Regions from separate parts of the Shewanella sp. ECSMB14101 genome, predicted to be linked through region 3. Evidence: predicted binding sites of a transcription regulator. Region 3 holds the regulator's gene; each other region holds the start of a gene.
What was found. The regulator MetJ, encoded in region 3, represses methionine synthesis genes. The targets are predictions, from matches to a motif close to TAGACGTCTAGACGTCTA.
Positions count from the first base shown of each region.

Region 1: the regulator MetJ is predicted to act here: its motif matches at 4,967-4,984, upstream of metH (methionine synthase).
Region 2: the regulator MetJ is predicted to act here: its motif matches at 7,326-7,343, upstream of NY07_RS05350 (cystathionine beta-lyase).

Region 1 covers NZ_JSFF01000017.1:37,800-48,566, reverse strand. The annotation lists gene NY07_RS13575 (adenosylcobinamide-GDP ribazoletransferase) at 1-678, opposite strand, end outside; gene cobT (nicotinate-nucleotide--dimethylbenzimidazole phosphoribosyltransferase) at 727-1,755, opposite strand; gene NY07_RS13565 (FecCD family ABC transporter permease) at 1,812-2,846, opposite strand; gene NY07_RS13560 (ABC transporter ATP-binding protein) at 2,833-3,678, opposite strand; cobalamin riboswitch at 3,876-4,055, opposite strand; gene NY07_RS13555 (histidine phosphatase family protein) at 4,124-4,735, opposite strand; gene metH (methionine synthase) at 5,067-8,789, shown strand; gene NY07_RS13545 (hypothetical protein) at 9,138-10,767, opposite strand, start outside.
Region 2 covers NZ_JSFF01000004.1:95,152-105,918, reverse strand. The annotation lists gene NY07_RS05380 (GGDEF domain-containing protein) at 1-539, shown strand, start outside; gene NY07_RS05375 (class GN sortase) at 510-1,181, opposite strand; gene NY07_RS05370 (marine proteobacterial sortase target protein) at 1,178-3,316, opposite strand; gene pdsO (sortase-associated OmpA-like protein PdsO) at 3,440-4,186, opposite strand; gene pdsR (proteobacterial dedicated sortase system response regulator) at 4,406-5,098, shown strand; gene pdsS (proteobacterial dedicated sortase system histidine kinase) at 5,101-7,275, shown strand; gene NY07_RS05350 (cystathionine beta-lyase) at 7,380-8,567, shown strand; gene NY07_RS19505 (hypothetical protein) at 8,547-8,711, opposite strand; gene NY07_RS05345 (CreA family protein) at 8,733-9,221, opposite strand; gene yegD (molecular chaperone) at 9,239-10,606, opposite strand; gene NY07_RS05335 (NfeD family protein) at 10,721-10,767, shown strand, end outside.
Region 3 covers NZ_JSFF01000007.1:23,744-34,510, reverse strand. The annotation lists gene NY07_RS07890 (ammonia-forming cytochrome c nitrite reductase subunit c552) at 1-1,132, shown strand, start outside; gene NY07_RS07885 (putative sulfate/molybdate transporter) at 1,218-2,375, opposite strand; gene NY07_RS07880 (tetrathionate reductase family octaheme c-type cytochrome) at 2,678-4,057, opposite strand; gene NY07_RS07875 (DUF3373 domain-containing protein) at 4,129-5,841, opposite strand; gene NY07_RS07870 (c-type cytochrome) at 5,905-6,234, opposite strand; gene NY07_RS07865 (conjugal transfer protein TraF) at 6,734-7,930, shown strand; gene NY07_RS07860 (sulfite exporter TauE/SafE family protein) at 7,982-8,722, opposite strand; gene metJ (met regulon transcriptional regulator MetJ) at 8,800-9,114, opposite strand; gene metB (cystathionine gamma-synthase) at 9,338-10,504, shown strand; gene NY07_RS07845 (bifunctional aspartate kinase/homoserine dehydrogenase II) at 10,524-10,767, shown strand, end outside.

The DNA.
Region 1 (10,767 bases), on a different contig from region 3:
CTGACGCCGATAGCCGCGCACCAGCAGCTGGCGAACTGCCAGTAGCACCAGGCAGAGAGAGAGCGCCGAGGCGATGCCACTCAGCCATAGAGTCACTATGCCGGTCAGCAGCAGGATCCCCAGCTCATTCAGCGTCTGTGACTGCGCCAGAGGCTTGCTCTTACTGGTGTCATCATCGCGTACATAGGTCTCGGTAAAGATCAGTGAAGCCGCCAGCAGGCGGCTCAAACAGTGGCCCACCACCAGTGCCGCCATCACAAGATCGCCATCAAACAGGGCAATTTCACTGAGCAGCACAAACTTAAACAGCAGGCTCATCACCAGCGCCAGCACGCCATAGGTACCGACGCGGGAATCTTTCATGATGGTGAGCTTATCCTGCACGCGCCAGCCACCACCGAATCCGTCCGCGGTATCGGCCAAACCATCTTCGTGAAAACCGCCGGTCAGCAGCAACCCCGTGAGCATGGCCATCAAGATGGCAATATTGCTGGGTAAGACTTTGGTACTCAGGCCATAGACCAGGGCGCAGATCCCGCCTACCATTACGCCCACCAAGGCAAAATAGCGGCTCGCCTGATTGAGCCGCTCACTATCCACTTGCACCCAGGCCGGCATGGGGATCCGGGTAAAGAAGCCCATGGCGATAAAAAACAGGGTTAACTCTCTGGCAAACATCCCAACCTCATCCTTTTACTTGCCGTAACCGTTACATGGTTATTGCCGCTAAATCTCTATGCCCATCTCTTCGAGTGAGGCCATCTCGTTATAAAACTTGGCCGCCGCCGGCACTAACGGCACCGCCAGCGCGGCGCCGGTTCCCTCACCCAAACGTAGCCCCAAAGAGAGCAGAGGCCGCGCATTAAGGTGCTCGAGCATTAGCTTATGACCCCGTTCATCCGACTCATGGGCGAAGATCATATAGTCTCGGGCTTGGGGCGCGATAGTCACCGCCGCCAGAGCCGCCGCGGTGGCGATGAAGCCATCGATCAACACCAGCATCTTAAGCTCAGCCGCCGCCAATATGGCGCCTGTCATCTGCACTATCTCGAAGCCGCCCAGGCTGGCCAGCACGCCATAGGGATCGCCGAGCTGTTCGCGGTGCAGATGCAACGCCTGTTCGACCAGCAGCTGCTTACGCGCCAGGGTAGCGGCATCTATACCTGTTCCACGACCGACACACTCGGCTGCCTCGCGCTTCAGCAACGCCGCCATAATGGCCGCCGCCGAGCTGGTATTGCCTATGCCCATCTCACCAAAGGCGATTAGGTTACAACCGCGCCCATGGTGCAGCGCCACTCGCTCCTTGGCCATGGCAAAGCCTTGTTTCACCGCCCCCAGGGTCATGGCACTCTCTCTATGTATTGCGCCAGTGCCAGCCCCGAGCCTTTGGTTAATCAGCCTAGGCTGGTCGGCAATTTCATTGGCGATGCCGCAATCGATCACCTCCATGGTCACCCCAGCCTGGGCACAAAAAAGATTAATCGCCGCGCCGCCAGAGAGAAAATTCATCACCATCTGCGTCGTCACCTCACTGGGCGCAATGGAGACGCCCGAGGCGGCGATGCCGTGATCGCCGGCAAACACCAACAAGGTAGGATGGACTATCTGCGGGTTGTCAGGGCCCAATACCCGAGCTATGGTCAGCGCTAAAGATTCCAGCTGGCCCAGTGCGCCAAGCGGCTTGGTCTTGCTATCGATTCGCTGCTGGATCTTGGCATCAAATTCGCCACTGACTCCGACTATCTCAAACATACTGCTTAACCTCTATGATTGGCTGACAACACTGGCGCCCGATAGGGGACCTTTGCCTAACCACGGCGCTTACCGCCTAAAATAAACAAAAAGAACAGGCTACCGATCACCGCGGTAATAATGCCCACGGGTAGCTCCTGATAGCTGAGCAGGCACCTGGCCAGCACATCCACCCAGATCATAAACAGACCGCCCACCAAGGCCGTCAACATCAGGGCGAAGCGGCCAGGCAATAGGAGGCGCACCATATGGGGCACCATCAGGCCGACAAAACCTATGCCGCCGCAGTTGGCCACCAGCACGGCGGTGATTAACGAGCAGAGCAGCAGACTGATCAGTCGCAGGCGCCGCACCTGGATCCCTAAGGTATGGGCCGTCTCATCTCCTGCCTTGATCGCCAAAATCTGCCGCTTGAGCAACAGCAAGATAGCCGTTGCACCCAACACTAGGACCCAGGGCAACCAGAGCATCTGCCAACTCGCCTTGGCAAAGCTGCCCAGGCTCCAAAACAGCACGGCGGCGGCCGACTGCGGCCCGGAGAAATAGAGCATCAGACTGGCCAGCGCCCCAAACAGAAAGGAGATCGCCACGCCGGAAAGTAGCATACGCTCTATCTGGGTGCTCAAGTTGGCGCCGCACAAGGCCAGCACCATAAGCACCGCCAGGCTGGCACCGATAAAGGCGCCGAGCGGCAAGCCGATACTGGCCAGGGCACCACCTGCGCCGCCCAGCAGGGTGATCACGACCACGGCGCCAAAGGAGGCACCCGAGGAGATACCAAATAGATAGGGGTCGGCCAAAGGGTTGCGGGTCACCGTCTGTAACACGGCGCCGGCGATGGCCAGACCGAAGCCAGCGATAAAGGCCAGCAAGATGCGCGGCAGACGTAGCTCCAGCACGATCCTAGCTGTGACGCCGCCAGGATCGGCGCCGCTCAATTTAGCCAGCAATAGCTCGAGCACCTCGATCACGCCTATCTCGGCGGCGCCGAAGCTCACCGCCAAAATAGGCGTCGCCAGCGTCAAGAGCGCCAGGCAGGCAAGCGCCAGTGAGCGCCTGGCGCTATGATCGCCACGGTTAAGGCTTAACATGATTTGCCTCCTGCTCACCGTGAGATTGGGCCTGCTCGCCGTAATAACCATAGAAATAGTGGATCTGCGGATTACCATGCTGGGGATGAGGCGCCACCTGACAACAGACACCGAAGGTGTTGGCGATCTGGGCTTCACTCAGCACCTGCTTAGGCGTCCCCTGAGCCACGGCCCAGCCGCGATCGAGCAACAACAGCTTATCGCACATGGCACTGGCAAGATTCAGATCATGGATAGAGATCACCACTGTCACCCCAAGAGTCTTCAGCAGTTCGAGGATCTGGATCTGATAACGGATATCCAGGTGATTAGTTGGCTCATCGAGGATCAATAGCTTAGGGCGCTGCACTATGGCGCGGGCGATCAAAGCGCGCTGCTTCTCACCGCCCGAAAGGGACTCGTAAGCCTGCCCGGCGCGATCGCTTAAGCCCACTGTCTCCAAGGCGCGGCGCACCGCCTGCTTGTCGGCGGGGGTCGTCATCGAAAAGGCGCTCTTGTGAGGCGTCAGCCCAAGTGCCACCAGCTGCGCCGTGGTCATGTCGAAATGCTGCGGCGTATCTTGCAGCACTACGGCGACCTCACGGGCAAATGCCCGGGCACTCAGGCTGGCGATGGGTTGGCCAAACAGCTTGATCTCGCCGCGACTCGGAGTAAGAAAACGATAGAGGCAACGCAGTAGGGTGGATTTACCGGCGCCGTTAGGGCCTATGATCCCCAGCATCTTGCCCTGGGGAAGATCTAAGCTGATCTGAGATAAGATATCCCGCTCACCGCAGTGCCAGCCGAGTTCATTGACCGAGAGAACAGGCGCACAGTTGCTCGATTCATTCAGACTAGTGTGACTCGTTTGGCTGCTTAAACCTTGATTATTCTGGCCCAGGCTATTTGGGCCTTGCTCGCCACTCGCGCTCGCTTCTTGGCTCACCAAGGCATTCCTCGCAAGCAGCATGGCTGCGCACGCAGCCCTGGGACCAGAGTTGGCCCTTCGATTGTATTCATCTATTCGCTCCCTCAAGTCACCCGCTTGAGATAGTAGTTAGAGAGTAGGCAGGTATCCTGACTCGTGGCGACCCGGGCGATGATACGACCTGGCAGCACACTCACAGTTGCGGGCACAGTTTGGGCTAACGGCACTTGGCCTCCCCAATTCCCTATTAAGTCCGAGTTATTCCCAGTGGGATCTCGACACCTTACTCCCGGCGCAGGCGGTCCCTGCGCCCGGTTATTATGCGGTATTTCCGCCAAGAGACAAGGCGAAACACAAGTTAGTTCATGGCTTATTCGGCGTCATGCCAGTGCAATCGCCAGTAGCCTTCCCCCCCCTTGTCGCGGTAATGACTTATCTTAACCACGCTGGCGTAATTCAGGCTTAGCTGGGTGTAGAAGCCTACCGCTCGCTCTACCCCAAGGGCCTTGGCCATCAAGTGACGGATAACCCCGCCATGGGTGATCAACAGCAAAATCTCACCGCTATGCTGATGTACCAACTGCTCGACCATCTCGTCGATACGCTGCTCAAAGGCCGCCATGGTTTCAGCCTCAGGCAAGGGATGTTCCCAGGGATCTTGCCAATAGGCGCTCAACTCAGCGCCATGCTCGGCGTGCAGCTCAGGAATGGGCTGACCATCCCAGCGGCCGAAATAGATCTCTTTTAAACCAGCATCTAACGCCACCTTGATCTGACTCTTGCTGGTCAAATGCTCGGCAAACACGCGGCAACGCTTAAGCGGCGAGCTGATCACCCTGTCTACCGGCTCCGGCAGCTTGGCAAAGGCGAGTTGCATCTGAGCAAAACCTATCTCGGTCAGGGGCAGATCGCTGTGCCCCCTCAGCAAGTTACCGCCTTCACATTCGCCGTGTCGCATCAAATAGAGTGTCGTTTGCGTCATATCCGCAGCATTAAACCTTTTCAAGTTAAGTCGCTAGCAGCATACCCTTATGGCAATAAGCTTGGCAACGCCGGACAATTAACACATTGAAAAACTTTCAAATTAAATATCTTTGCCGGCCTTTACATACAATGCAGTTTAAACAGGACGCAGCGGCGCAGCTCTCGAATTTCATCCGGGTTTACGCTTATACTCATTTGACTTGCCCTGGGTATTATAAGTCGATTAGTATAGACGTCTATACGTTTATACATCCAAAAACAAAAATAGTGCGTCGATGAGCTAGACGCAGTCAGTTTAGGCAATAGGTCAGTTGAAGTAGGTAAAAGTTATGGCGACCCCATCCCCTGTTCAAAACGTAAGACAGATTAACGACGCGATCCGCGAGCGACTCAATAACGAAATTTTGATCCTCGACGGCGCCATGGGCACCATGATCCAGAACCATAAACTGGAAGAAGCCGACTTTCGCGGCGCGCGCTTTGCCGATTGGCCCTGCGATCTTAAGGGCAACAACGACCTGTTGGTGCTGACTCAAGCTGAGCTGATTAAACAGATCCACAAGGATTACCTTGAGGCTGGCGCCGACATCATAGAAACCAACACCTTTAACGCTACCCGTGTGGCCATGGCCGACTATGAGATGCAGGAGCTGTCACGGGAGATCAACCTAGAGGGCGCTCGCCTCGCCCGCACCGCCTGCGACGAGGTGAGCCGCGCAACTGGTCGCCAATGCTATGTTGCCGGGGTACTAGGGCCCACCAACCGCACCTGCTCCATCAGCCCGGATGTCAACGATCCCGGCTATCGCAATATCCATTTCGACGAGCTAGTCAGCGCCTATATCGAGTCCATCGAGGCCCTGATAGAAGGCGGCGCCGACATCATCATGGTAGAAACCATCTTCGATACCCTCAACGCCAAGGCGGCGCTGTTTGCCATCGAAACGGTCTTCGACCAGCTGGGTCAACGCCTGCCTATCATGATCTCAGGCACCATTACCGATGCCTCGGGCCGCACGCTGACGGGCCAGACCACAGAGGCCTTCTATAACTCGCTGCGCCATGTGAAGCCACTTTCTATCGGCCTCAACTGTGCCCTGGGCCCACAAGAACTGCGTCCCTATGTGGAGGAGCTGTCGAAGATCGCCGAGTGTTATGTCTCCGCCCACCCCAACGCTGGCCTGCCCAACGAGTTTGGCGGGTACGATGAGACGCCAGAGGAGATGGCCGAGGTGATAGGCCCCTGGGCAGAGGAAGGTTTGCTCAACATTATCGGCGGCTGCTGCGGTACCACACCTGAGCATATCAAGGTGATCCGCGCGGCTGTCACTAAACACAGCGCCCGCACATTGCCTAAACTGCCCGTAGCCTGCCGCCTGTCGGGACTGGAGCCCCTAACCATAGACGCTGACTCCCTGTTTGTGAACGTGGGCGAGCGCACCAATGTCACCGGCTCGGCCAAGTTTCTGCGGCTGATCAAGACAGGCGAATACGAAGAGGCGCTGTCGGTCGCCCGGGATCAGGTAGAGAACGGTGCCCAGATCATCGATATCAACATGGATGAGGGGATGCTCGACGGCGTCGAGGTGATGCAGAAGTTTCTCAACCTTATCGCCTCAGAGCCAGATATCAGCCGGGTACCTATCATGATCGACTCCTCCAAGTGGGAGGTGATCGAAGCCGGACTCAAATGCATTCAAGGCAAAGGGGTGGTCAACTCCATCTCCCTCAAGGAGGGCGAAGAGAAGTTTATCGAGCAGGCCACCCTGGTAAAACGCTACGGCGCGGCGGCCATCATCATGGCCTTCGACGAGGTCGGTCAGGCCGACACCATGGCGCGCAAGATAGAGATCTGTACCCGCGCCTACCGGGTATTGGTCGATAAAGTGGGCTTCCCGCCAGAAGATATTATCTTCGACCCTAACATCTTCGCCATCGCCACCGGCATCGACGAGCACGACAACTATGCGGTGGACTTCATCGAGGCAACGCGCGAGATCAAGCGCACCCTGCCCCATGCGATGATCTCCGGCGGGGTATCGAATGTCTCCTTCTCTTTCCGCGGCAACAACCCGGTGCGCGAGGCGATCCACGCCGTGTTCCTCTACCACGCCATCCAGGCGGGGATGGACATGGGCATAGTCAACGCCGGACAGCTGGCGATCTATGATGATATCGATCCCGAGCTGAAGGCCAGGGTTGAGGCTGTGGTGCTAAATCTTCCCTGCCCGGTTGAAGGTTCTAACAACACAGAGCAGCTGCTGGAGATCGCCGAGCAGTACCGTGGCGACGGCTCCGCTGGCCCCAAGAAAGAAGATCTTGAGTGGCGCAGCTGGCCGGTCAACAAGCGTCTGGAACACGCCCTGGTTAAGGGGAACACCGACTTTATTGACCAAGACACCGAAGAGGCGCGCCAGCAGGCCACTCGTCCACTGGATGTGATCGAAGGCCCGCTGATGGACGGCATGAACGTGGTCGGCGACCTATTTGGCTCGGGTAAGATGTTCCTGCCTCAAGTAGTGAAATCGGCGCGGGTAATGAAAAAGGCCGTGGCCTACCTCAACCCCTTTATCGAAGCCGAGAAGGTCGAGGGGCAGTCCAACGGCAAGATCCTCATGGTCACGGTAAAGGGTGACGTGCACGACATCGGCAAGAACATCGTCGGGGTGGTGCTGGCCTGTAACGGCTATGAGGTGATCGATCTGGGTGTCATGGTGCCGGTCGAGAAGATCATCGAGGTGGCCAAGGCGGAAAATGTCGACATTATCGGTATGTCGGGCCTGATCACCCCAAGCCTAGATGAGATGGTACACAACGTCAAAGCCTTCCATAAGGCGGGACTCACCATCCCCTCCATCATAGGCGGCGCCACCTGCTCTAAGATACACACCGCGGTCAAGATTGCCCCTCATGCCCCCAAAGGTGCCATCTACATCGCCGACGCCTCACGCGCCGTGCCCATGGTGGCTAAGCTGATCAGCAACGAAACCCGTCAGGCGACCATAGACGCCACCTATGACGAGTATCAGATGATGCGCGACAAACGCAATTCACAGGCTAAGCGCAAGCAGATCATCTCCATCGAGGCGGCGCGGGAAAACCGCTGCCAGCAGGACTGGAACACTCATACGCCTTTCGTGCCCAATCAACTGGGCAGACAGGTATTTGACGACTATCCGCTGGAAGATCTTATCGAGCGTATCGACTGGACACCGTTTTTCCGCAGCTGGGAGCTACATGGTCACTTCCCCAAGATCCTCGACGACGAGGTAGTGGGCGAAGAGGCGCGCAAGCTCTATCAAGATGCCAAGGCGATGCTCAAGACCATCATCGAAGAGAAATGGCTTACGGCAAAGGCGGTTATCGGCCTCTTCCCGGCCAACACGGTTAACCATGATGATATCGAGATCTACACCGACGAGACCCGCAGCCAGGTCGAGATGACCACCCATCATCTGCGGATGCAGATAGAGCGTGTCGGTAACGACAACTTCTGTCTCGCCGACTTTGTCGCGCCGAAAGACTCAGGCGTCGCCGACTACATGGGCGGCTTCGCCGTCACTGCCGGGCACGGCATCGACGAGCATGTAGCCCGCTTCGAAGCCAACCACGACGATTACAACGCCATCATGCTTAAGTGTCTGGCCGACCGACTGGCCGAGGCCTTCGCCGAGCGGATGCACGAGCGGGTACGTAAGGAGTTCTGGGGCTACGCCGCCGATGAGCAGCTAGACAACGAGGCGCTGATCCGCGAGAAATACAAAGGCATACGTCCGGCTCCCGGCTACCCTGCCTGCCCGGATCACACCGAAAAAGGCCTGCTGTGGGAGCTACTACAACCCGACGAGACCATAGATCTTAAGATCACCGAGAGCTACGCCATGTTCCCCACCGCCGCCGTCTCCGGCTGGTACTTCGCCCACCCGCAGTCGCGCTACTTCGGCGTAACCAATATCGGCCGGGATCAGGTGGAGGACTATGCCAAACGTAAAGGAATGAGTGTCGAGGAGACAGAGCGGTGGTTAGCACCAGTGCTTGATTATGATGTTTAACGGAGAGGGTTCCTGCGTAAACCTTATTACGCTTTGATGAGCCAAGCTTTGCTTGGCTAGTACTCGAAGCCTTCCAGGCTTCACCCGGCCAAGGGGTATTGCTTGTCCAATACCCCTTGCATCCCCAAGGACACCCCAGACGAAGTTGTGATCCCTCGTGCTTATGGATAAATCGCTAGCGCTTCCGAAGGATGCATCCATGCACCTGCGGAAGCTAGTCGGGCATCCATGCCCGCCTCACCCGATTTATTCCAACGCCCTTCAGCAACTTCGATGGGGACTTGTTGTAGCTTTAACCCGCATTGAAAACTAATAATGACAGCTGATAAAAATAAACAACCTCAAAATCTAGATATTTTTTGCAATCAACTCAGCCTTTAGTAAACCACCTTTAGTTAGTAACTTTGCTGAGAATTTAGGGTTACGGCGAGATTTGTAAGCGTCATAGATCATCTTCAATCCTTCCGCTTCCAATAGTGATATATTAATTTCTGTATCCATTTCAGCACTTTCAACAAAGTCCTGCGAAAAACTTGGAGCGATAATCAATACCTGAGCAACTCTTTTCCCCTGATTTTCACAGCGGTTTACATATGCCTTGACCTGTCTTGATGTTGTTGAATATTTTGCAAAATCACCATTTTTAAATGTCTTAGCCTCACCAATAATCACATCGTCATCACTTAAAGATATGACTATATCTGCTTTATCTTTGGCTGTGTTAATTGACTTCCTCACATCTTCATCAACAACTAAATTCAAGTTTTCAAATATCTCTTTAGTTATCTCTTCAAATTTAACACCTACCTCTGCTTCTGATATTTCAATTGCTGCTTTTCTTAAGGCAGCCAGATCCCTTCTTGCAAGCGCAGGATAATTCTCTATTAATTTTTCATTTGCATTAGCGAAAGACTCCAAAATCAGCTGCCTTGGATTCCCCCTTTTCGACAGTGACATTTTATCCCGAACCACTTTTATTTGTTCATTACTTAACAAATAGAGGATGTCAACCGGCGTAATACTTAAAGCCCTCAATTTCTCTGTATCAATGTCTTCAGACTCTTCCAATTCAAACTCAGTTCTAAGTATAGATTCAAAGTCAGGAAAGTGAGTTTGAAGTGTTACATACAGCTCCTTAAAGCCTGCAGCACTAAGACTTTCGAACTCTTGGTGAGTTGAGTTATTTAATTTAGATATAATAACGTTAATTCTATCGTCCAATGTAGCGCCAATTTTATCTACGTTCAGATCCAAGTCATGTATTAGCGCCTTTAACCTATCCTTTCTTTCATTAAGAGGCTCACCAGAACTAAATATATCTCGTTGGAGAATATTTCTTATAGGAATTCTAGAATGAATAATTTCATTAATCTTCTTATAACGTTCAACACCTCTAATCTTCTTATTATAATATTTAAACACATTAGATAATTCAGGGTCAGATAGTGATCTAAGTATTCTTAAGGTGTGTTTATTTGCCAATTCCTTACCCTGAAGCTCATTTAAAATAGCAACAACTTCATCCGCAACCAATACCTCTGCTCGCTTCCTATTTATAAACAACACACCCATTTCCCTCAAGGAGTTCAAACCATCCAGAACATTATTTTGAGGTATCGGATTAATCAGATGCTCTATTGCAGAAGCTTCATCCATAGATATACCTAATCGATCAGCCAAGGTATTCAATATACTTCTTTCATCGTCAGTAATTCTTGCTTCGCGATTAATCTTCTCATCATTTAGGAATGCAACACTGAAACAATCATGATAAATGGCTAATTGTCTCCCCCAACACATATCTTCGGAATCTTTATCCCTCTCAATCAAATCTTTTATTTCTAGTGATGAGTCATTTAACTTCTTCCACTCTTTATTATACAAGTGTTCAATCCAAGATATACGAGCGATGCAATTCCCATCTCGCGTAAGAATATTTACCAGCAGACCAATTTGGGCGTCTGACATAGCAATTTGC
Region 2 (10,767 bases), on a different contig from region 3:
CCCAGGAGGAGATCGCAGCCCTGCGCGCCGAGTTACAACGCTCCGAGCGTGACGTTTACCATGATGCCCTTACCGGCGTGCTTAACCGCCGCGCCTTCGATCAAGATCTGAAAGGCCTGTTAGCACAGTCACCTGAGGGAACCTGTCTCATCTTGGCCGATGTGGATCACTTTAAAAACGTTAACGACACCTACGGCCACCATCTGGGCGACAATGTGTTAAAAGCGGTTGCCAAACGCCTGGGTGAATCCTGCCGAGATGGCATTAAGCTCTACCGCTACGGTGGTGAAGAGTTTGCTTTGCTGGTGCCCAACAGTCATCAGCGTAAGGCACGGCAACTGGCCGATGCCATGCGCCGCTCACTCGAGAAGATCACCTTGAAAGATAGACGTAAAGATCAGCTTATCAATAAGATCAGCGCCTCTTTTGGTGTCAGCGAATGGCAGACTAAGGACACCTTCGAGTCGCTGATCGAGCGAACTGACGGTTTCTTATATGATGCTAAGCATTTAGGCAGAAACCGGGTAATGCCTCTGTAACTCAGCCGACTTAGATGGCGCAGGCTGAATGAGCGCTACCTCACTTTCTAGCGGCGCGGCAACCACCACAAAGCGCTGTCGACTCTGACCAAGTAGACTATCGAAGGGATAGCAGGTCACCAGAGTCAAGCGCAATTCAGATTCATTAGCCAGTAAACGCGTATCTTCCTCATCCACTACCTTGGTCCCCAGGACGCGGTAGCGCACTATCTGAGACGAGGCATCCTGCACAGTGATCATCTGGCCCGAATGTATCCCCCGAAGACGCGAGAAATGAGTGTCTCTGTGACCGGCAATAACTGTGTTCCCCCAATGATTGATCTGATTATCCGCCAAAATAGCGGCGGGACCAAAAGCCAGGTTACGTCCTGAGGCGCCCGCCAACACATAAAGGGGTTCACCGTACTGTCTGCCCTGCTCATCGATAAAATGCAGCTTAGCCACAGGGTAGGTATCGGCCCAGCTCCAGGGCTTATGCTGCTGACGATCGCTGAGGGTTTTATCCCATGCCCGTTCAATCAAAAACTGAGCAAAATGCGCCTTAGCTTGCATATATCCTCCTTTGAATATCAGTGTCATGGCCGCCATCAGTGCGGTAAACAGCAACACATGCCTCAGGCCTAAGCGTCTGCGACGGTTCATGAGTGCACCTCACTTAGACGTCTGCGCCACAAACGGTGCAAACAGGGTAGATAACTGAACCAATAGGCAGCGATTAAGGCGAGCATCATAGCGCCAACAGCCAGATACAGTCGGCTCTCGGTCGCCGTTTGAGGCCACTGCTGTTGAACCGGAAGCATAGCGGGTTTAAACAGCTCCATTGCATCGACGCTTTCAGGACGCGACGGTGTCTTATCCACGGCTATCAGGCTGGTATAGGCACTGACCAGATGATAATCCATCGCCAAACGGGTCACACTTGCCTTCACCGCATCGTGATTGTGGGGATTTTTACCAAGCTCCAGACTGGCTATTTGATTGCGAGCCCAGATAAGATCGATGCCGCGCGGCTTTTCCTGTGCCGACAGGGCCAATCTTCGCTGCCAGTTCTTACCATCCAGATCCCCAGAAATGATTAACGCATCACTCACGGCGCGCTGAGTAGCGGTTAATCTCAGGGCCACCATGATGGGTTCATGGGCATAGAGATCCCCGATCTGCACCGGCCAGTAATCTGGAATAGAGCCATCATCTAGAGTGAGAGTCACATTGCTGATCTGTGGCGACTCTATCTTTTCTAACAACTCCCCTATCTTGGCGTCCACCTCGCTGATCTTGCCAACATAGGTATATGTGCCGCGCCCAGCCCTGGCGGCGCGCTCCATAAAGTAGCCATTGGGGGCCGCGCCTATCCCTACGGTAAACAGGCGCTGGCGACCGATATTGGCGGCAATCAGGGCAAACAGAGAGGCCTCGTTACCTATGGCACCATCGGTAATAAACACCACCTGTTTTAGGCGTTGTGACATTGAAGTGGCGGGCTCCGGCTGACTCAAGGCCCGCAGTAGTGCCGGCGCCATCTCAGTTCCGCCATCGGCTTCAAGACTTTGTACAAATAGATTAGCCTTACCTAAGTTTGCCGCGGTCACCGGCAGCGACATGGGTGATAGGCTGCGCACTGAGCTGTCAAAGGCGATCACATTAAAGGTGTCCTGGCTACCAAGTCCAGCTAAGGCATTTAAAATGGCGGATTTGGCCTGCATAATCGAATCCCCCGACATGGAACCTGAGGTGTCGATTACCAAGGTCAGCTCCCGAGGCAGACGCACACGAGCCTTATCTTGAGGTGGCATCAGCATCACCAACGCGTAGCTATCTTGCTCTTTGACCTGAGCTGACGGCTCTCCATGAGTCTTACCTAATTGGCTAAACATGACCGCGCTGGGCTGCTCGGCCAGCTGCGGGCGCCACTTAAGCATAAAATCCCTGTCGGGACGCAAGTTATTGGTCAAGCTAAGGCCAATTTTAGTGCCACCAAGTTGCGTCTGACGCATCTTGTGATACGGGGTTTCCAAGCGACTGATGGTCATGCCGGCATCCAGTACCACGTCCAGATAGAGCTTCTGCTCTCCTGATGTTTCAGGGCCTCTATTGCCGAATGCCGATTGGCCATCTCTCAGATTAGCCTTTGCGTTTGGATCATATCTTGGGGTTATGGCGGTTGGAAAACGCAGGCTAAATTCGCCATCTTGATAACGCACCTGCTGCTGATAGGCAATCTCCACCACTAAGGCCTCACCCGGCCCAAGGTTAGCGACCTCAGATGAAAAGATATTCGGTCTTTGCTGACTGACCAGACTAGCCTTCTTACCACTGGCCTTGGCTTGCTCAAAGGTTTGCCGTGCCACCGCCTTAGGTTGGATCTCCCCGACGATCACGCGCTGACCTATCTGCAGTGTCAGACTATCGACCGCCGCATCGTGAGGCAGAGGAAACTGATAGCGGCCATTGAGCCAGTGGTCGCTGTCGTTCACAAAAATTTGCTTTACTGAGACACGGTTGATCCAGCCAGAGATATTCATCTTCACTTGCGTATCCACAGCCAACGCCGTGGATGACACTGACTTCTGACCCAGCTCGCCACCGAGCTGATACTCCAGCACGCCTTGTCCAAGCACCTCAAGCTCATCTTGCTTCATTTGAGTAAAGTGGCTTTCACTGACACTAGGGATTGCCCGCCCCCAAGCCGGCGTTGTCAGGCCAATCGTAGTCAAGCCAAATGCAGTTAAACTCGTCATGGCGAACAGGGCAATGTTCACTTCCCATAGCCGCGCCAATAGGCGGCGTCCTAGGGGAAAAAAAGCCCCCCTCGGGGGGCAAGGGTCGGTCTGGGATATCCTTAGACTCGCGCGCGGCAACATTTTAATTCTCCTTCTTACACGCTGCTTCATGGGCCTGACTTAGTTAGCTGCCAGCGCGGTATCGCCTGGCACTAACTTGATGGTCACGCGGCGATCGAAAAAGTCATTCTCGAAACTCTGTTCATCTTTCACTGGCGCGCTGGCACCAAAGGCCTTAGCGTCAAGGCGAGATGCATCCACCCCTTTGGCGAGCAAGTAACTTCTTACCTCGGCAACCCGCTGCTCAGAGAGCGCCTGGTTATAGCTGCTGTCACCTCGTCTGTCGGCATAACCGGTAAGATCTAACTTGAGCTGAGGTGATATCACCATGGCATCGGCTACTTCATCGAGTTGGCTCTGAAAATGGGGCTCAACGGTAGAGGAGCCGGTTTTAAACTGAACATTCAACCCGAGCGCCAACTCCTCAAGACGAGTGCCCTGATGCTGTCTGAGCTGGGCCAGCTCCACCTTGGCCTCTTGATACTCCTCCTGCACCGTCATGAGCGCCTCATTTTGCTGCTTGAGTGCCATCAGTCGAGACTCTTTTTCTGCCAGTGCCGTCTGTTGCTGTTTAATCTCACTGTCATTGGCCACCGTCTGACCTATCATGCCGCCGGTAAATGCGCCGATGATCGCGCCCACAGGGCCTGCCACCACGGCGCCCAGCACTATGCCTGATCCAACGCCGATCAGCGCTTCTTTATCACTCGATACCTCGGTTGTCGCTTGAGTGTTAGGGGCAGCGAAGGCCGCTGAGCTGCCAAATAACGAAACACTGATTAACACGGCAATGATCTGCTTCTTCATGGGAAATTCCTCAAGTTGACATGGATGGGTTATTTAGAACCTTGTGGTTCCTGTCGATGAGGTCATTAAATAACAGTGAAATGGCAAGTCAGGGGTGCAAAAATGACGATGCAGCGACCAAATGTGGCAACAAAATGGCATTTTAGCCACACCACTTTTTTCGCCGAAAATTTGCTGTATAGTCACTTCCCAGAAACACGAAGCTGTATTGGATAGATAATGAAGCGTATTGCAATAGTGGAAGATGAAGCGGCTATCCGCGAGAATTACAAAGAGGTGCTACAGCAGCAAGGCTATAGTGTCCAGGCCTATGCCAACCGCCCTAGCGCCATGGAAGCCTTCAATACTCGTTTACCGGATCTGGCAATCATCGATATTGGCCTGGAAAATGAGATTGATGGCGGCTTTACCCTGTGCCAATCCCTCAGAGCCATGTCTAACACTTTGCCGATCATCTTTCTGACTGCCCGTGACAGCGATTTCGATACCGTCTGTGGGTTGAGACTCGGCGCCGACGACTATTTGAGTAAAGATGTCAGCTTTCCACATCTGATCGCCCGCCTGGCGGCACTATTTCGACGCTCGGACATCCAAAATGGCGCTAACCCCCAGGATGGCATGATAGAGCACGGCAACCTGACCATAGATGTCAACCGTATTCAGGTCTACTGGAAACAGCTGCCTATCGAGCTGACGGTTACCGAATTTTGGATGGTACATGCCCTGGCCAAACACCCCGGACATGTACGCAGTCGCCAAGCGCTTATGCAAGATGCCAAGATCTATGTGGACGACAGCACCATCACCTCCCATGTAAAGCGGATCCGTAAGAAATTTATTAGCCAAGATCCTGAATTTGATTGCATAGATACCGTATATGGCATGGGTTATCGCTGGGACAACCAAGACTAAGCATGTTTAATCTGCCCATCGGCCTGCGCACTAAGGTCGCCATCCTCTCCCTGTTTCTGCTCTGCCTGCCTTGGTTGGGCTACCAGTATGTATGGGAGATGGAAAAGTACCTGCGCTATGGTCAGGAAAAAACCTTGGAAGGGACCACACAGGCGCTGGCCACCGCGCTACACGAACGCCCTAAGCTATTCGACAAACAAGCCAGTTTCCTGTCACAGGTAAAAAAAGGACGGGATCTCTACGCCTATCCTTTAAGCGGTCCCATACACCTAGATGGTAAATTAGGCGAGTGGCAAACCAATCGTCATCGCGCCCTGGTTTATGGCGCCGACCACCAGCTATTTAAGGCCGATGACGGCAAGCCCCTTAATGTCAGTTTTACCCATATGGTGGGTAAATACGCCGGTTACCTATACGCCTATTTCGAGGTGACCGATCCTAAGGTGATCTACCGCGGCACTAACAGCCTGAGAATCGACAATAACGACCATCTGGCCATCGCCACCTTGGCGCCCGATGGTCATTTTCGCCGCTATATCGTCGCCACCATACGCGATGGCTGGATAAGTGCCTTCGAACTGCCCGCCGACCCCAAGCGATCTCAACCGGTTACTCCAGAAGTGCGCATTCAGGGCAAATGGCTCAAAACCGAAAAAGGCTACAACATAGAACTCAGAATGCCGCTGGAGATGGTAGGCAGCAAGCTGGGCTTTGCCATCGTCGATGTCAACGACAGGCGTAAACGCAATGTTGAGGCGATTGTCGGTACTTCGGCCACCGACGATGTCACCAAGCTAGGCACTGTGCTTGTACCTTCGCCAGAAATTGAAAGCATCATCAAGGGGATGAGCCATAACAGCTCACGGATCTGGGTGGTGGATCGCCATGGCCGGGTATTGGCTAAATCCGGCGATATCTACAGCAGCACCAATGTCTGGGCGCAAACCGCCACAGAACAGACACCCGACAGCTTCTGGGGGCGATTTAAGCAAAACTATTTGCATCCCCTCTACTACCGCATTTTGACCACGCCGCCGAAACATTTTGTCGACTCCCTGAAAGACTCGACCGTATTGGAGGGCAGCCATATTCGCAAGGCCTTAGCCGGTCAGTTTGGCTCCACCTGGCGCCTGTCGCCCGATGGCAAGGCGGTGATCCTCGCCGCCGCCAGCCCCATCTGGATCGATAACACCGTCATGGGCGTGGTGATCGCCGAGGAAACCACCCACGGCATCCGTACCCTGCGCAACAAAGCGCTCGAGAAATTGTTCAACGTGATCTTAACCGTAATGAGCATGGGCACCCTGGCGCTCTTCTTCTTCGCCTCCAGTATCTCCAGCCGTATTCGCAAGTTACGCGATGACGCAGAGCAGGCGATCGACAGCCAGGGACGGATCAGAAAGGCGATTATCGGGTCAAAGGTGCGCGATGAAATTGGCGATCTTAGCCGCAGTTTCGCCAGTATCGTCAGCCGTTTGGGCCAATATACCCATTATCTGGAGAATATGTCCTCCCGTCTGGGCCATGAACTGCGCACGCCGGTGGCCGTGGTTCGCTCATCGCTTGAGCACCTCAACAGCCAGGGACTGCCGCCTCAGCATCAAAAATATGTGGACAGAGCCCATGAAGGGGTTAGCCGACTCAATATGATCCTCAATAACATGAGTGAAGCGACGCGCCTCGAAGAAGCCCTCACCGATGCCGATGTCGATAACTTCCCCCTCGACAAGGTGATCGCCGGCTGTATGCAGGGCTATCAGATGACCTACCCCAATCAGCGCTTTGAACTGGAGATCGATAAGGAGCCGATGCCGATGCGCGGCGTGCCTGAATATATCGCCCAGTTAATGGACAAGCTGATCGCCAATGCCATCGAATTTAGCCAGCCTGAAACGCCCATCAAGGTGTCACTCAAAGCCAAGGGCAAACAGGCACTGCTGTGCGTCAGCAACCAAGGGCCATCTCTGCCGGCGAACATGGGCGAACAGATCTTCGAGTCCATGGTCTCGGTACGCGACCAGAAAGTGCAAGACAAGCCTCACTTAGGGCTAGGACTCTATATTGCCAGGCTGATCACCGATTTCCACGACGGCAGTATTCGCGCCGAAAATCTGATGCAAGACAATCAAGCCATAGGTGTCGCTATCCACATCCGTCTGCCACTTAAAACCCAATAGATGCAGGCCGATTTGCCAGGGTAAACACATAAGTAAATCTCACTTTCATTTAGCCGTATAGATGTTAAGATGGCTGCATTGCCTAGCCAAGATGAGTAGATGGGATGAAAAAAGAGACCAAGATAGTTAGCGTCGGCCGTGACAAGAAATGGAGTAAGGGGGTGATCAATCCCCCGGTATTTCGCGCTTCCACCGTGGTATTCGACACCATAGAAGAGATGCGTTACGCCACCAAAAACCGCGCCAATGGCGAGATGTTTTATGGCCGCCGCGGCACCCCTACCCACTTTGCCTTTCAGGCGGCCATTGCCGAACTTGAAGGTGGCGTGGGCACCGCGCTCTATCCCTCTGGTTCAGCCGCCATATCGGGCGCACTACTCTCTTTTCTCAAGGCAGGCGATCATCTCTTGATGGTCGACACCGCCTATGAACCCACACGGGATCTGTGTGACAAGCTGCTCAAAGGCTTTGGCATAGAAACCACCTACTACGACCCGCTGATCGGCAAAGGTATTGAGGCGCTTATCCGCCCCAATACCAAGGTACTGTTTCTTGAGTCTCCCGGCTCTATCACCCTAGAGGTGCAAGACGTGCCGACCTTGAGCCGCATTGCCCATAAGCATGGTCTGGTGGTAATGCTGGATAACACCTGGGCCTCCCCTATCAACAGCCGTCCGTTCGAACTGGGGGTCGATATCTCCATTCAGGCCGCCACCAAATATATTGTTGGCCATTCAGATGTGATGCTGGGCACCGCAACCGCCAACGAGGCCCATTGGGAGCAGCTTAGAGAAAACAGCTATCTCATGGGGCAATGCACCTCGGCGGACGATATCTACCTCGCCAGCCGTGGGTTGCGGACCCTTGGGGTTCGCATGGCGCAACATGAAAAAAATGCCCTTAAGGTTGCCAATTGGTTGGCTACGCGCCCAGAGGTGGATCACCTGCGTCACCCCGCCTTTACCACCTGCCCTGGGCATGAGTTTTTTAAGCGTGATTTCAGCGCGTCTAACGGCCTCTTCTCCTTTGTACTCAAGCAAGGCAACATCAAGTCGATCACCGCCTTTGTGGAAAACATGCAGCACTTTAAGATGGGCTTCTCATGGGGCGGCTATGAAAGTCTGATTCTGGGTGTTTTTGGTATCGACAAGCTGCGCACCGCCACTCAGTGGGACAGCAGCAAACCCCTGATCCGCTTGCATGTGGGGCTAGAAAACCCTGACGATCTCATCAAAGATCTCGAGGCCGGCTTTGAGCGCTATAATGCGGTATTAGATGGCCGCAACGAGTAAGGCATTACCTAAGTCAAGTAAGGCATTGCCTGCGTCTTCGCCATAGCGATTAAACAGTGGCAACTCAACTGCAGCAATTACACTGGCGTAAATAACCCACAGCAAAACGCCGTCAAAGATGACGGCGTTTTGTTTTTGGCTCAACTTATTTTGGTTCTACTTATTTTAGTTTGACGCTGGCTGTCCATTTGCTGAGCCACTCGTTTGCCAAGCCTGTGTGCCATAAAGCGGCACGGTGGACAGGCTGTGTTTATGGCTGCCATCAGTCTCCTTAGTCGAATAGGAGAGGTAAATCAGCGTCTGGTTATCAGCGTCATAGATGCGTCTCACCTTTAGCGACTTAAACAGTATGCTTAGAGATGCCTTAAACACCACCTCGCCCTTTGGACTCTTGTCGATGTTGGCGAGATCCCCAGGCAATATAGGCCCGGTTTGACGACAAGCAATCCCCATATCTGAAGGATCGGCAAAATCCAGATTGGCCTCGACACGACTAATATGACAGGTCACGCCAGGGATCATAGGGTCACGGCGCGCTTCGATGATCACATCTTTAGTGGTAAACAGGCCCAGGCTCACCTTACCCACATCATCACCGCAGCCACTGAGTACAAATAGCGCCGCGACGCCCGCCAGCCGAATTAATGCTTTCATGCTTACTCCATCTCTTCTTAGGAAAACAGCTTTTGAGCCCAGCGCGTCAGACCTGCTGTCACACTGCCAAAATGATCGCCTACCACTATCTCTGTCTCAGGATACATCTGGGCGATCTTTTGATAAATCGCCGGGCTCTTGGCCGTGCCGCCTGTCACATAGATAATATCTGCCTGTGTGGCTGCCTGGTCCATCGCCTGACGCATTAGCGATTGGATCAGGCTAACGGGTTGTTCGATAGCCAGGCTAAAGCGCTCAAGGTCGACATCGGCATTAAGCGCCGGGTCGATATACTCCAGGGTAACACAGGTGGCTGGCGCGTCCGACAGCGCAATCTTGGCCGCTTCGGCGCTGCGTACCAAACGGTAACCCAGTTGCTCCACTTGCACTTTTAGCAATCTCGCCAAAAGATCGGCACGCGTAGCGTCCTTGATAAGCTCCTCAATCATCTTGCGGCTCGTTAAACTGGCAAAATCACGCTGAGCACTGATGTCGTTAACCGCCACCGCATTCCAAAATGGCTGACTCGGCACCGGCAGTCCATTCACCATATGGGAACCAAGCCCCAGGTGCTGCATAAAGGCCTTCATCGCCAGGGCGATATCCAGATCGTTTCCGCCGATACGTTGACCACTATGACCGAGAAAGTCTTCACTACGATCTGCCTTATTGATATGAGATGGTCCCATCTTCACCACTGAGCAGTCGGTCGTGCCGCCACCGACATCCACCACCAACACTGTCTTATCTTGGTTAAGACTGGCCTCAAAATCCATACCCGCAGCCAAAGGCTCAAACAGAAAACTCACCTGCTCAAACCCGGCGCGTTTAGCGGCCAGGGCTAAAATGGCTTCGGCCTGACGATTACTCTCCTCACCGCCTATGCCTTGAAAATTCACCGGACGCCCGATCACGGCATGAGTGGCAGTGCCGTGAGCCTGGAGCTGCTTATCAGCCAGTTGTTTAATATGCATCATCATCAGGGTGACGATATCTTCAAATAGGGCGATTTGGTCTACTCGCAAGCCAGTGGCACCGAGAAAAGATTTGGGCGAGCGTACATAAAAGCCCTCTTCGGGCATATCCAGATAGTGCTGCACCGCCTGCTCACCGACAAACACCGCCTGCTCGTCGCTATCAAGATCCAACGCCTGACGGGCGTGGCGTGCGCGGCTTAACTGAGCCGAACGAAGCTTGGCATAATCCGCCTTAAAATCGCTCGCAAGCGCCTGATACACAGCTTCGCTGATCAGTTCCCGATCGAACGCATACAGGGTCGATACCAGATAGTGAGAATCCCCCGCAAGAGGCAAAAGCTGCACCTTGCCATCCAACATCACACCAACGGCGCAGTTAGCGCTGCCATAATCGAATCCAACAAACATGCTTAGCGGCTCCCGCCCATCAAAAAGCCGAGAAAAATAACACACTGAGCTGAAAAGACAAGCAAAGGCGGCGCGCAAAATCGACTAGACTTAAATAAGTCATAAGGAGTCGCTATGCGGGTTTGTGTTGGGCGCATCATACGTTTAATAACTCTGTTCCT
Region 3 (10,767 bases):
TAGGGGACACCAGTTTGCGGTAGCAGACGTGACTCATACCCTGCGGACCGGCGTGCCGCCGGAGGCGGGGCAGAAAGGACTGTCGGCGAGCTGCTGGACCTGTAAATCGCCCGATGTGCCAAGGCTTATCGATGAGCTGGGCGTGGAAGGCTTTTCGGCTAAGAATTTCACCGATCTCGGCACCGAGATGAACAGCGTCGTTTACTGCAGTGACTGTCATGAGCAAGGTAAGGCGGCATTGACCCTGCCGCGCCCTCACGCGCGAGATGCCATGGCCAAGGTACACTTGCCGTTCGACAAGCAAAATCAGTCGATGCAGGGGGCTCAGGTATGCGGCCAGTGTCATGTGACTTATTATTTTCAACCCGAGCGCAGCAATAAGGTGAATATTCCCTGGATCTTCGGTAGCAGTGCCGATTTGATCGAGAAATATTACGATACTCGCCGCTTCTACGAGTGGATCCATCCTATCTCAAAGACCCCCATACTTAAGGCTCGCCATCCCGAGTTTGAGCATTGGAGTCGCAGCGAACATGCCAAGGCAGGCGTCACCTGTGTGACTTGTCATATGCCGGCCGCTACTGACAGTGAGGGTAAAGCCTACACTAACCATCAGGTGGGCAAGGCGCTGCCAAATTATGACGTTGTGTGTCAGGGCTGCCACCAAGATAAATCGGCCTTGATGAAGCAACTTAACTCCGCTAAATCAGAGATTGCCGCGAAGGCCAGAAAAGTGGAGCAACTCCTGGTTAAGGCTCACTATGAGGCGGGCGCCGCCTGGGATGCTGGCGCGAGCTGGGCCATTATGAATGATGCCATCATGGCGATCCGTCATGCCCAGTGGCGCTGGGACTTTGCCATGTCATCTCATGGCAGTTATGCCCATAACCCTCAGGAAGCTAATGCTCTGCTGGATAGGGCGATAGTTCAGGCCGAATATGCCCGTCAAGGCCTTGCTGAGATCTTGAGCATGCTCTCTGTTACTAAAGTGGATTATCCCGATATCTCGACCAAGGAGGCGGCGCAGCAGGCGGTGGGTATAGAACTGGATAAGCTGACTAAAGCCAAGCAGGCCTTCATTAAACAAGAGGTGGATAAGCATTGGCCGGCGGTGAGCCGTACAGGCTACTAAGGTCAATAGCTTAAATTGCACAACGCCAGCAACCAACCCCTAGGGTTAATGCTGGCGTTGTTATTTTCTGGATATTGAATTGTGTTTACAGTTTGAGATCTGATATCAGGTGCCACCGCCTGCGGCCCATCTCTAATATCACGCCGACAGCGAGTCCGGCGGCGGTATTGATGGTCAGACAAACGGCGGCGGTGGATAAGATCACTAAGATGCAGAAGGGCTTTCCATCGATAAAGCGCTGTGACCAGGCGAGTTGCAAGCCGGCGATCGCCAGCAGACTACCGAGAATCGCCAAGGGGATCAGTGATAACACCTGAGCTATGGTGTCACCCCAGCACAGGGCGATCGCTAAGCAGGTCAGGCCAAACAGGGCCGGAGCCCGCCAGCTGCGGGCGCCGAAATGATACTGCACCGCCAACCCTCCTGCGCCATGACACATGGGTGTCGCACCAAATGGTGCTAACACCAGGTTTGCCCAGCCTGAGCTGGTGGCCAGGCGACGGGGCGTAAATCGTTTGCTGTCGATCAGGGCATCTTGAGGAAATTTTCCACTTGCCATGGCTGAGGTGGCGATCACTGCATTGGTCAGCGTCAATGCCAGCTGTGGTAGTACAAGCAGGAGCGCCGCCGAGCTCCATTCCTCCATATTGGGCCAGCCCATTTGCCAGTCTGTGGTGGCCGATAGCGTAAAGCTGGCAGCACTGCCTTGAGTCGTTTGCCACAGGACACCTAGCCCTAGTACCAAGGGCATAGCAAGATAGGGAAGCGGCAGGAAACGGCTCATGAATAGCGCGCTGAATGCCAGGATACCGATGAGCCAGGTACCGCTCATCATCTGTCCGCCCATCCAGATCAGCTGTAACCCTATGGCTAGCTGAATGCCGATACTGATGGCGGGTGACAGCTGCCTTGCCATCCAGTTGATAGCACCGCTATAGGCCAAGATGAGTAAAATCAGCCCCATCATGATGCCACTGGCTTGCAGCATGCCCGGTGTCAGCCCCTGGGCGATCACCAGCGCGGCGATCACCTTCATAGGTTGTACCGGAATGGGTCTGCGGTAGAAGTAGGCGGTAAAGAGGGCGAACAGCCCAAACCCGAGAAAGATCCCCTGAGGGGAAAAGTGGTTGATGGCGATCAGTCCGAGTACGAGGGGCAGGAAGGTGCCCAAGTCGGCAAAGGCGCCGCTAAACTCTCCTATATGCTGGTTTAAATGGTTAAAGAATTTGGTTTTACATCTCATATTACTTGCCGTGGGAAATCATCACTTAATTTTGTGGCAAATTTAATGCCATGATTTTTGTAAGTCTTTTTGGGGTAAACCGAGGTAAAGTGCGCCATTTGGCTGAAGTGGATGAGACAAGTTGTCACATTTTGACTTTGTACTGGGTTGTTTTGTCTGTTCTATAAGATATCGCTGATAGTCGATCTGTTGCGCCCCTAAGTCGTACGTCGCTTGCTGATATGCTGGTGAAGAAAGTTGATAAAAAAGAGGCCTGGCGAACCAGACCTCTTTACTGCGGGGGTGATGATGAAAATGATTAATTATTTAGCGTGTTTAGGGCCTTTCTTGTTTTTCATTGGGTCGCCGTCGTAGCCTAAGGCTTGCCAATTTAAACGTGTGCCCTTGTTGTGGCAGTCGTTACACTTTAGCGCCTGATCCTTTGGCGAAACCATGTGGTTGATGCGCCACCACATCTCGGTTTCGGCGAAGCCGTACTCGCCACTGTACTTGATGCCTTGTTGGGTCAGTGCCTGATTAGCTTCCATGCCAAGCTTGGCGGCCTTATCCCAATCAAACTCGGTCCAGTAACCGCCTTTGCCATAGGTTTTTGCCGTGATGATGATGTTCTGTTTAGCATCGAAGATCTGCTTGCCGCGATGTACCTTGAATGGATAGATCTTAGCTGTCTTGTCTGTGATATCACCCAGTGGTGAGGTCAGTTTAGTGACCTTAGAGGGATCCATCTTATCACCAGCCATGTAGGCATCGGCCTTACCGTTGTACCAGGCATACTCAGGCTCAACCATCTTGCCCCAGACAAAGCTACCTTTCTTCTTCTGGAAGGTCTTTTTGCCGTTTTCATCCTTGGTTTCAGGTAGGTCTTGTCCTGCGGTAGACCAATCCCAACTCATCTTGGTGGGTTCGTTACGCGCGAAGAAAGGAATGTGACAGGTCTGACAGGCGACACTGGCGGTATGGGTATTGAGGCGCTTGTTGGCGTGCGGCGCACCATCGTGGCAGTTTTCACAGCCGATATCGTTCTGTCCACCTGGTGAAACCCCCATGGCATTACCCGTGATCTGGTGCTCCTGTGTGGTGTGACAGGTTTGGCACTGGAAGTCATTGCCGTCTGTGTCCATATGCACATCGGTGGCTTTATCGGGATAGGCCATAGAGGAGTCGAGATCTCCATGTTTGACCGCATCGCCGCCGCCACCATAGAAGTGGCAGCTACCACAGTTGTCGCGCACCGGCATGCCAACATTTTGCGCAACGCGCTCTAGGTTTACCTTTGCCAGAGCTTCACCTGCGCCGGCGGGATCTTTGATGTAAGTGCCCGTCGTGTCGTGACATACCAGACAGTCGACCTTTGTCATGTCGCTAAAGTCGAAGTTATTGTCTTTCCAACCATAGCCAGCGTGACAACTGGTACATCTTGGCTCGTTACCCGAAATTGAGGTACAGAAGTTATTGATAGCGTTCTTCTTACCACGCTTTACTGTGCGTCCAGGGAGATCTTGTTCCAGTTCCCAGGTCCAGTGAGAAGACTTCATAAAGTCTTTGGCGTGATCTTCATGGCATTCGATGCACTGCTCGGTCACCTGAGAGCCCTGGGTAAAGGGCCCCTGAATGGCTTCCTTGTGCGGATTTTCGGCAACGGCATTAAGGCTGGCCAAGCCGAAGATCCCTGCAGCAAACATCGCCGTAAGAGAGTATGTGAGTTTCATGCTGATTTCCCTACCCCCGGCCGAAGCCGGGGGAGACAATAAAGTTAGAAGTTGATGACTAATGAAGCGTTGAGGTCATAGGCAGTATCGACCACAGGCAACATTGAGTAGGCTGAGCCATTTACCACGTCATCCACTTTTTGTGGGGCGCCTACCGGAGTGCCGCTTCCGGTATATTCGTAGTCGTAGTAGAGACCAGCCAGCTTGATGAACATTCTTGGATTGATATCAAACATATAGTAAGCCTCGGCCACATGACCACGGGTAGCTAGCTTGCTGCCGATAGGGTCATCCTGCGCCTGAGTAAATGGGGTCCAGTACTTGGAACCATAGTTATACTCGAGACCGAACTTGCCGTAAGGTGCAGGGATTTGAATGCCCACATAGATACCATAACCATCTTTGGTGTCAGCTTCGTCGGCGGCACTTGGCATCATGATGATCTCGCTGCCATCGGCATTAAGCTGAGCTTCAAATATTGCATCGCTTAGCATGCCGCCAAACATACCGGCATTGCCGTTGCCTTCGGCGCGGGTCCAGCCGAAAGAGGCGAAGGCTTTAAAGTCTTCATCGCTCTCGTAGGCGTAACCTATACCGCCAAGGTACATGTCGCCGATAACGCCGCTAGGCTGTACTCGGGTTTGGAAGTTGAAGTTACTGAACTTCTGCATGTCCTGGTACATGGTAGGGGCAAAGATTCCCGCAAGCTGAGTTGGGAAGGCCATAGTGCCCTTGAAGCCGTCGTTAATGTCTTTAGCACCAAACAGGGTAAATTGCAGGAAGTGATTACCGTCGTTGATGGCATCGATGTTAAAGCCACCTAAGTGGGTGTCTTTAGTGACGATATCGCCAAACATCTCACCATTACCCCACTGGGATTCGAAGCCCTGGCCGTAGCAGAAACGTACGACTTGGCCTTCGATACCCGTGATCTCACCGAGATTGTAGCCCAGGGTCGCACCGTCGAAGTTGAAGTTCACCAGGTGGCCAGACGGTGTGCCGCCGCGTTTCTCATTTTCACGATACTGGGTTGGTGGGCCATAGGTAGATGGACGACGACCAATAGATAGGTAGGTGTTGCTGCCACCGATATTTTTCCAATCGAAATAGGCGCGTTCAACCCTTAGCCAATCGCCGCTGGTGTTACCGCTATTGGTGCCATCCATGGTGAAAGAGCGCCATGAATCGAAGACCTGAACACCCGTTGAGTCGCCCCAGTTTTTGTACATGCTGAGACGACCAGCAAAGCTGACGTTATCCCATACCTTGGCCTTGAGGTTCAATCTGAGACGCGTGGTGTAGAAGATATCGTTGTTGATGTCTTGTGTGGTTTTAGGTGCCAGCACGTAAGGCATCACGCCTTGCAGCATACCGCTTTGGAAGGCCGCGGCGAGCTCCGGATTGGCTGCCATCATCTGTCCCAGCGGGGAGTCGGGATCGTTAGGCATACCAAAGGCACCAGACATGGCTTTAGCCCCAAAATCATTAAAGTCTACCTTGATTGCAGGGTTCCAGGTGACATTTTGGTAATGCAATGAATGGGCCTTGGTACGGAAATCACCGGTGATTTCAAGTCGGTCGAGAGCAGTGTGGCGCTCGTTCTTGTCGACGCGGCTATTGATATCGTCAATCTCTTCGGTAAGGTCGGCAAGTTGTTGTTTCAGTTCGGCTAATTTTTGTGCGTCGCTATCGACAGCATAGGCTGTGCCTGACATAGCCAGGGCGTTAGCGATCAGTATAGACAGTAGAGTACGCATGTGAATCTCTCCTTAGGCGCTCATCGGGAGCAGTGAATGAGCGCTTCGATTACGAAACTGTGGTTAACCGCAAGTTTGTGGTTGATCGGAATCGGCCGCGTGGTCGTATAAAAATTGCTGAATATCCAAGCGCTCTTTGTCGGAGAGGTTTTTAAATACTTCAGGTTGAGCGCTGTGCATATCGCGTTTAAAGAAGCGGTCCCACTGGCTCATGGTCTTGCTCATAGGAGTGAGTTCACCGGCGGCATCACCCTTGCTGTGGCAGGCTTTGCACTCTTTTTTGTAGAGATGTTTGCCTTTCTTAGGGTTACCGCCATCGACGGCGTAGACTTGTCCGCCGACGCAGAAAGCGAGTAGTAAACAGGTGCTGATTTTGGTTAGGTTTTTCATCATCTTTTTCCTTAATCGCTACTGTGAGCGATTTATTAACATGAAACAAAATGCTTGTTTCTTGTTGGAAAATTTACCAAAAATGGGCAGTTGTAAATTTGATGTTGATCACCTTCATGAAATAAATCTAATTGATAAAAATATCATGGATAAAAGTCTAATGGATGTTGCTTAAGTTGTTGAAAAATATTGTTTGTTTTTGTTTTTTAGCGAGAAAAGCCAAGCAATAATTGGAGTGGTTAAGATCACACTTTGTTATTTAAGCACCCTCTAAATAGGTATTTAGACTTGTTTTAGCTCAGCCAATGCGCTCAATAACTCAAGTCGCAGAGCAGGTTTGTCGGCAAAATATTGTTGTAGGCGCTTGGGGCTAAAAAGGGGTGAAAAAAATTATTAAATTGTCCCGTTTTGCAGTCACTGTTTTGAGGGCATGGTCTATCTTTAAATACAGCTTGGTCAGTTTTTTAGAGCAAGTACAAGAATAATGAATGGGGTGAATGATATGAAATACCTTAGCTTGGCTATTGCGGTGTTATTGTCTTGCCATGTCTCTGTGGCGTCTGCTGCTTCTCTCTATAGCGAGGCTAGGAGCGATGCCATGGGCGGAACCGGGGTTGCGGCATCTAACCGCGAAGGTGCCGCCTTTATCAACCCTGCTCTGTTAGCTATTCATGCTCCTAAGTACTCTAGTGGTGCCGTGATGATACCGGCTTTGGGGGCCGAAGTGGGCAGCCTCGATGACCTCATTGATAAGTTTGACGCCCTGCAGGATTCCTATGACAGCCTTGAAGCCGCCATCGATGCCGGTGACGTGACGGGCATAAGCAGTTTTCGAGATCTGCTGATTTCCGATCTAGAGGCACTCGATGGCGAGAACGCTTACGCCAAGGTGGGACTGGGTTTTTCTGTGGTGCTGCCGACTAAGCGTATGCCCATGTCGATTTTCTATAAGACATATATAGATGTGGCGAGCGTGGCAGTGATAGAGCAGAGCGATATCGATTCCTTGACGAATCTGGATCCCAACAATCCTCCAGAGGTGACCGATTTAGACTCACAGGGCGCCGTGGTGGCGGGGGCTATTTCAGACCTTGGGCTTGCCTTGAGCTTTCCACTCTCGATAGTCAATATGCCGATAGCGGTGGGGATTTCTCCCAAGCTTCAGCGTATAGATACCTATAACTATGTGGTCAGTGCTAATAACTACGATGTCGATGACTTTGACGACAACAAGTATCGCAACGATGAAAGCGTGTTTAACTTGGATATCGGCGTGGCCATGCAGCCCATAGAAGGCTTAACTCTGGGCCTATCTGGACGCAACTTGGTGAGTCAGAAGCTCGATACCGTTGAGACCTTGGGGCGTCAGTTTACCTATCGCATCGAGGCCTTATACACCTTAGGTGTTGCCTATGATTGGGATAAGTTCAGTTTGACGTCCGATGTGGATCTCAACGGTCATAAGCGCTTTGACGAGCTGGGTGAAACACAATATTGGCGCATAGGTGGTGAAATGAGAGCCACAGATTGGTTTGCGTTGCGATTGGGTTATCGTCACGATATGAAAGATACCAGTAGTAACCTCTATAGCTTAGGTACGGGCTTTACCATAGGGCGCTTCTTTAACTTAGATCTTACCGGTTTAGTGGGCAGTGACGATGCCTTTGGCGGCGTGATTCAAACTTCTTATCATTTTTAGCCTAAGGTAGCGATAATCGAAAAGCCGGCAATATTGCCGGCTTTTTCTATTTTATAGCAGACTCGTTATCGACTTGGCGGCCAATAGGATAGCACTCAGGCTACAAAGAATAAGCGTCATCATGCGGGTCTTTTGTTTGTCTATGCGTCCGACGAGTCGGTTTGCCATCAGATAACCAAGCAGCACTGAGGGCAGTAGTAAGGCCGAGCAGTAAAAGTGTTGCGGGGTAAGTAGCCCTGTCAGCCCTAAGATCACCATGGCGATGGCGGAACTGAAGATAAAGAAGGCCGATAATGCAGCGCGAAACTGCTTGGCATCTTTGCCCGAGAGTAAGATAGCCAATGGCGGACCGCCTATGGCAGCTATGTTGCCGAAGATCCCCGAAATCACGCCAGCGCTAAAGAGAGAACGTCGATTGACCACCAGGCTAACCCTGAGCAGGCTCAGCACTACGGCAATTGCGACAATGATGGAGATTGTGAGTCCTAAGATAGCTTGTGGGGCGAACAAGAGTAAACCAGCGCCGATAAATCCACCTGGGATTCGACCAAGCAAGGCGTATTGCAGCCCATTAAACTCCAAGGCGCCGCGTTCACGAAATAGGGTCAATAGGGCGATAGAGAAACCCATTAAGATCACGGGCGCCGGAACCAATGAGGGCTCGATAAGATAAAGTAACGGTGAGGCTACTATCGCCATGCCAAAGCCGATAAGGCTCTGGGTAAGAGCGCCGACAAAGACGATAAGCGAGGCGAGCGCTAAGATCTGTGGATCGAGCGGAAGTGCAGGCACAGGGATAGTCCAGACTAAGTGTGAAAACTAAAGAGGGATCGCCTAGCGATCCCTCTGTCGATTAGTGTGTGGCCGTGTTATTCCATCTCTTCCCACTCAATGCCCATTTCGGTCATTAGGCGTTTTACCTCTGCTGGAATGCTGTCGGGTTTATCTTTAGACAGGTCATCATCGTGCGGCAGTGGCTGGCCAGTATAGGCATGTAAGAAAGCTTCGCAGAGTAACTCACTATTGGTGGCGTGACGTAAGTTATTGACCTGGCGCCGAGTGCGCTCATCGGTTAATACCTTAAGCACCTTTAGAGGAATAGAGACAGTGATCTTCTTTACCTGCTCATTCTTCTTACCATGTTCAGCATAGGGGCTGATATAATCGCCATTCCACTCAGTCATTGACTCACCTGTAAATTCTCAAATTCGGTGCAGATTTTAAACCCTTACAAAATACAGTCAAATTATTGCCTCTAATTTTTGGTAATTGCAAATAGATTTCTAAATGTTTGGACGTCTAAACGTCTAAAGTTGTTGACGCTACCCGTTGGCTTAGGTACATTTAGACGTCCAGACATCTCTTTTGCCAGAGGTCTCTGCCCAGATTCGAATTGAGGAGTTGAAGATGACAGAGCGTAAACTAGCCACCGCCGCCGTAAGACAAGGCATAGAGTCAGACACTCAGCATGGTGCCGTGGTGCCGCCTATCTATCTGTCGACAAATTACTCGTTTGAAGGGCATCAACAGCCGCGGGCATTCGATTATAGTCGTTCGGGCAATCCTACTCGCTCAATCTTGGGCGATGCAATTGCCGAGTTGGAAAAAGGGGCTACTGGTGTGATCACCTGCACCGGCATGGCAGCCATCACTCTTGTGACCAGCCTGCTAGGGCCTGAGGATCTCTTGGTGGTCCCCCATGATTGTTATGGCGGCAGCTATCGACTCTTTACCAACCTCGCGAAGAAGGGTGCCTTTAAGTTAGCCGTAGTGGATCAAACCGATGATGTCGCGTTACGCCAAGCGCTATCACAAGCGCCTAAGATGGTGTGGCTTGAGACACCTTCTAACCCGCTGCTGAGGGTGGTCGATATTGAAGCCATTGCACAGGCGAGCCATCAGGTTGGGGCGCAGGTTGTAGTGGATAACACCTTCTTGTCTCCCATCTTGCAGCAACCTTTGTTGCTCGGCGCCGACATAGTGGTGCACTCGACCACCAAATATATTAACGGCCACAGCGATGTTGTCGGCGGGGCCGTGGTGGCCAAAGACCCTGAGGTCGGCGAGTTACTGCACTGGTGGTCTAATACTTTGGGGCTGACCGGTTCGGCTTTTGACAGCTACCTGACCCTGAGGGGATTAAGAACTCTCTCGGTGCGTATTCGTGAACATCAGGCCAACGCCCAGAAGGTTTTGGCCCTGCTGTGTGACCACAAGGCGGTAGAAAAAGTGTATTATCCGGGCCTTGTCGAGCATCCTGGCCATGAAATTGCGGCTAGACAGCAGAAGGGCTTCGGCGCAATGCTCAGTTTTGAGTTAAAAGGCGGTGAATCGGCACTCGTTGCCTTTTTAGATGCGTTACAATACTTCTCGGTAGCCGAGAGTCTGGGGGGCGTGGAGAGTCTGGTGGCAGTACCTGCGACTATGACCCACAGAGCGATGGACCCAGAGGCGCGTCGCGAAGCGGGTGTTAAAGATACCCTGATCCGCTTGTCAGTAGGGATTGAAGATGGCGAGGATCTGGTGGCAGGTATACTCGCCGGTTTAGAAGCGGCTATCGCGGTAAGTAGTTAAAGGGTTTGAGGAGCATAAAATGACACGATGTCATTTGCATAAATTTGGTGGTTCTAGTTTAGCGGATGCAGATTGTTACCGCCGCGTCGCTCACATTTTACTGACTCATGGCCACAGCGATGATTTGATCGTGGTGTCGGCTGCGGGTAAGAGTACCAATTTTTTATACCGCTTGCTGGAGCTGTGTGACTCAAATCAGCTATGGCAAGAGGAGTTACAGGTGCTGGTGAGTTACCAGCAAAACCTGATTGAACAGTTGCTCT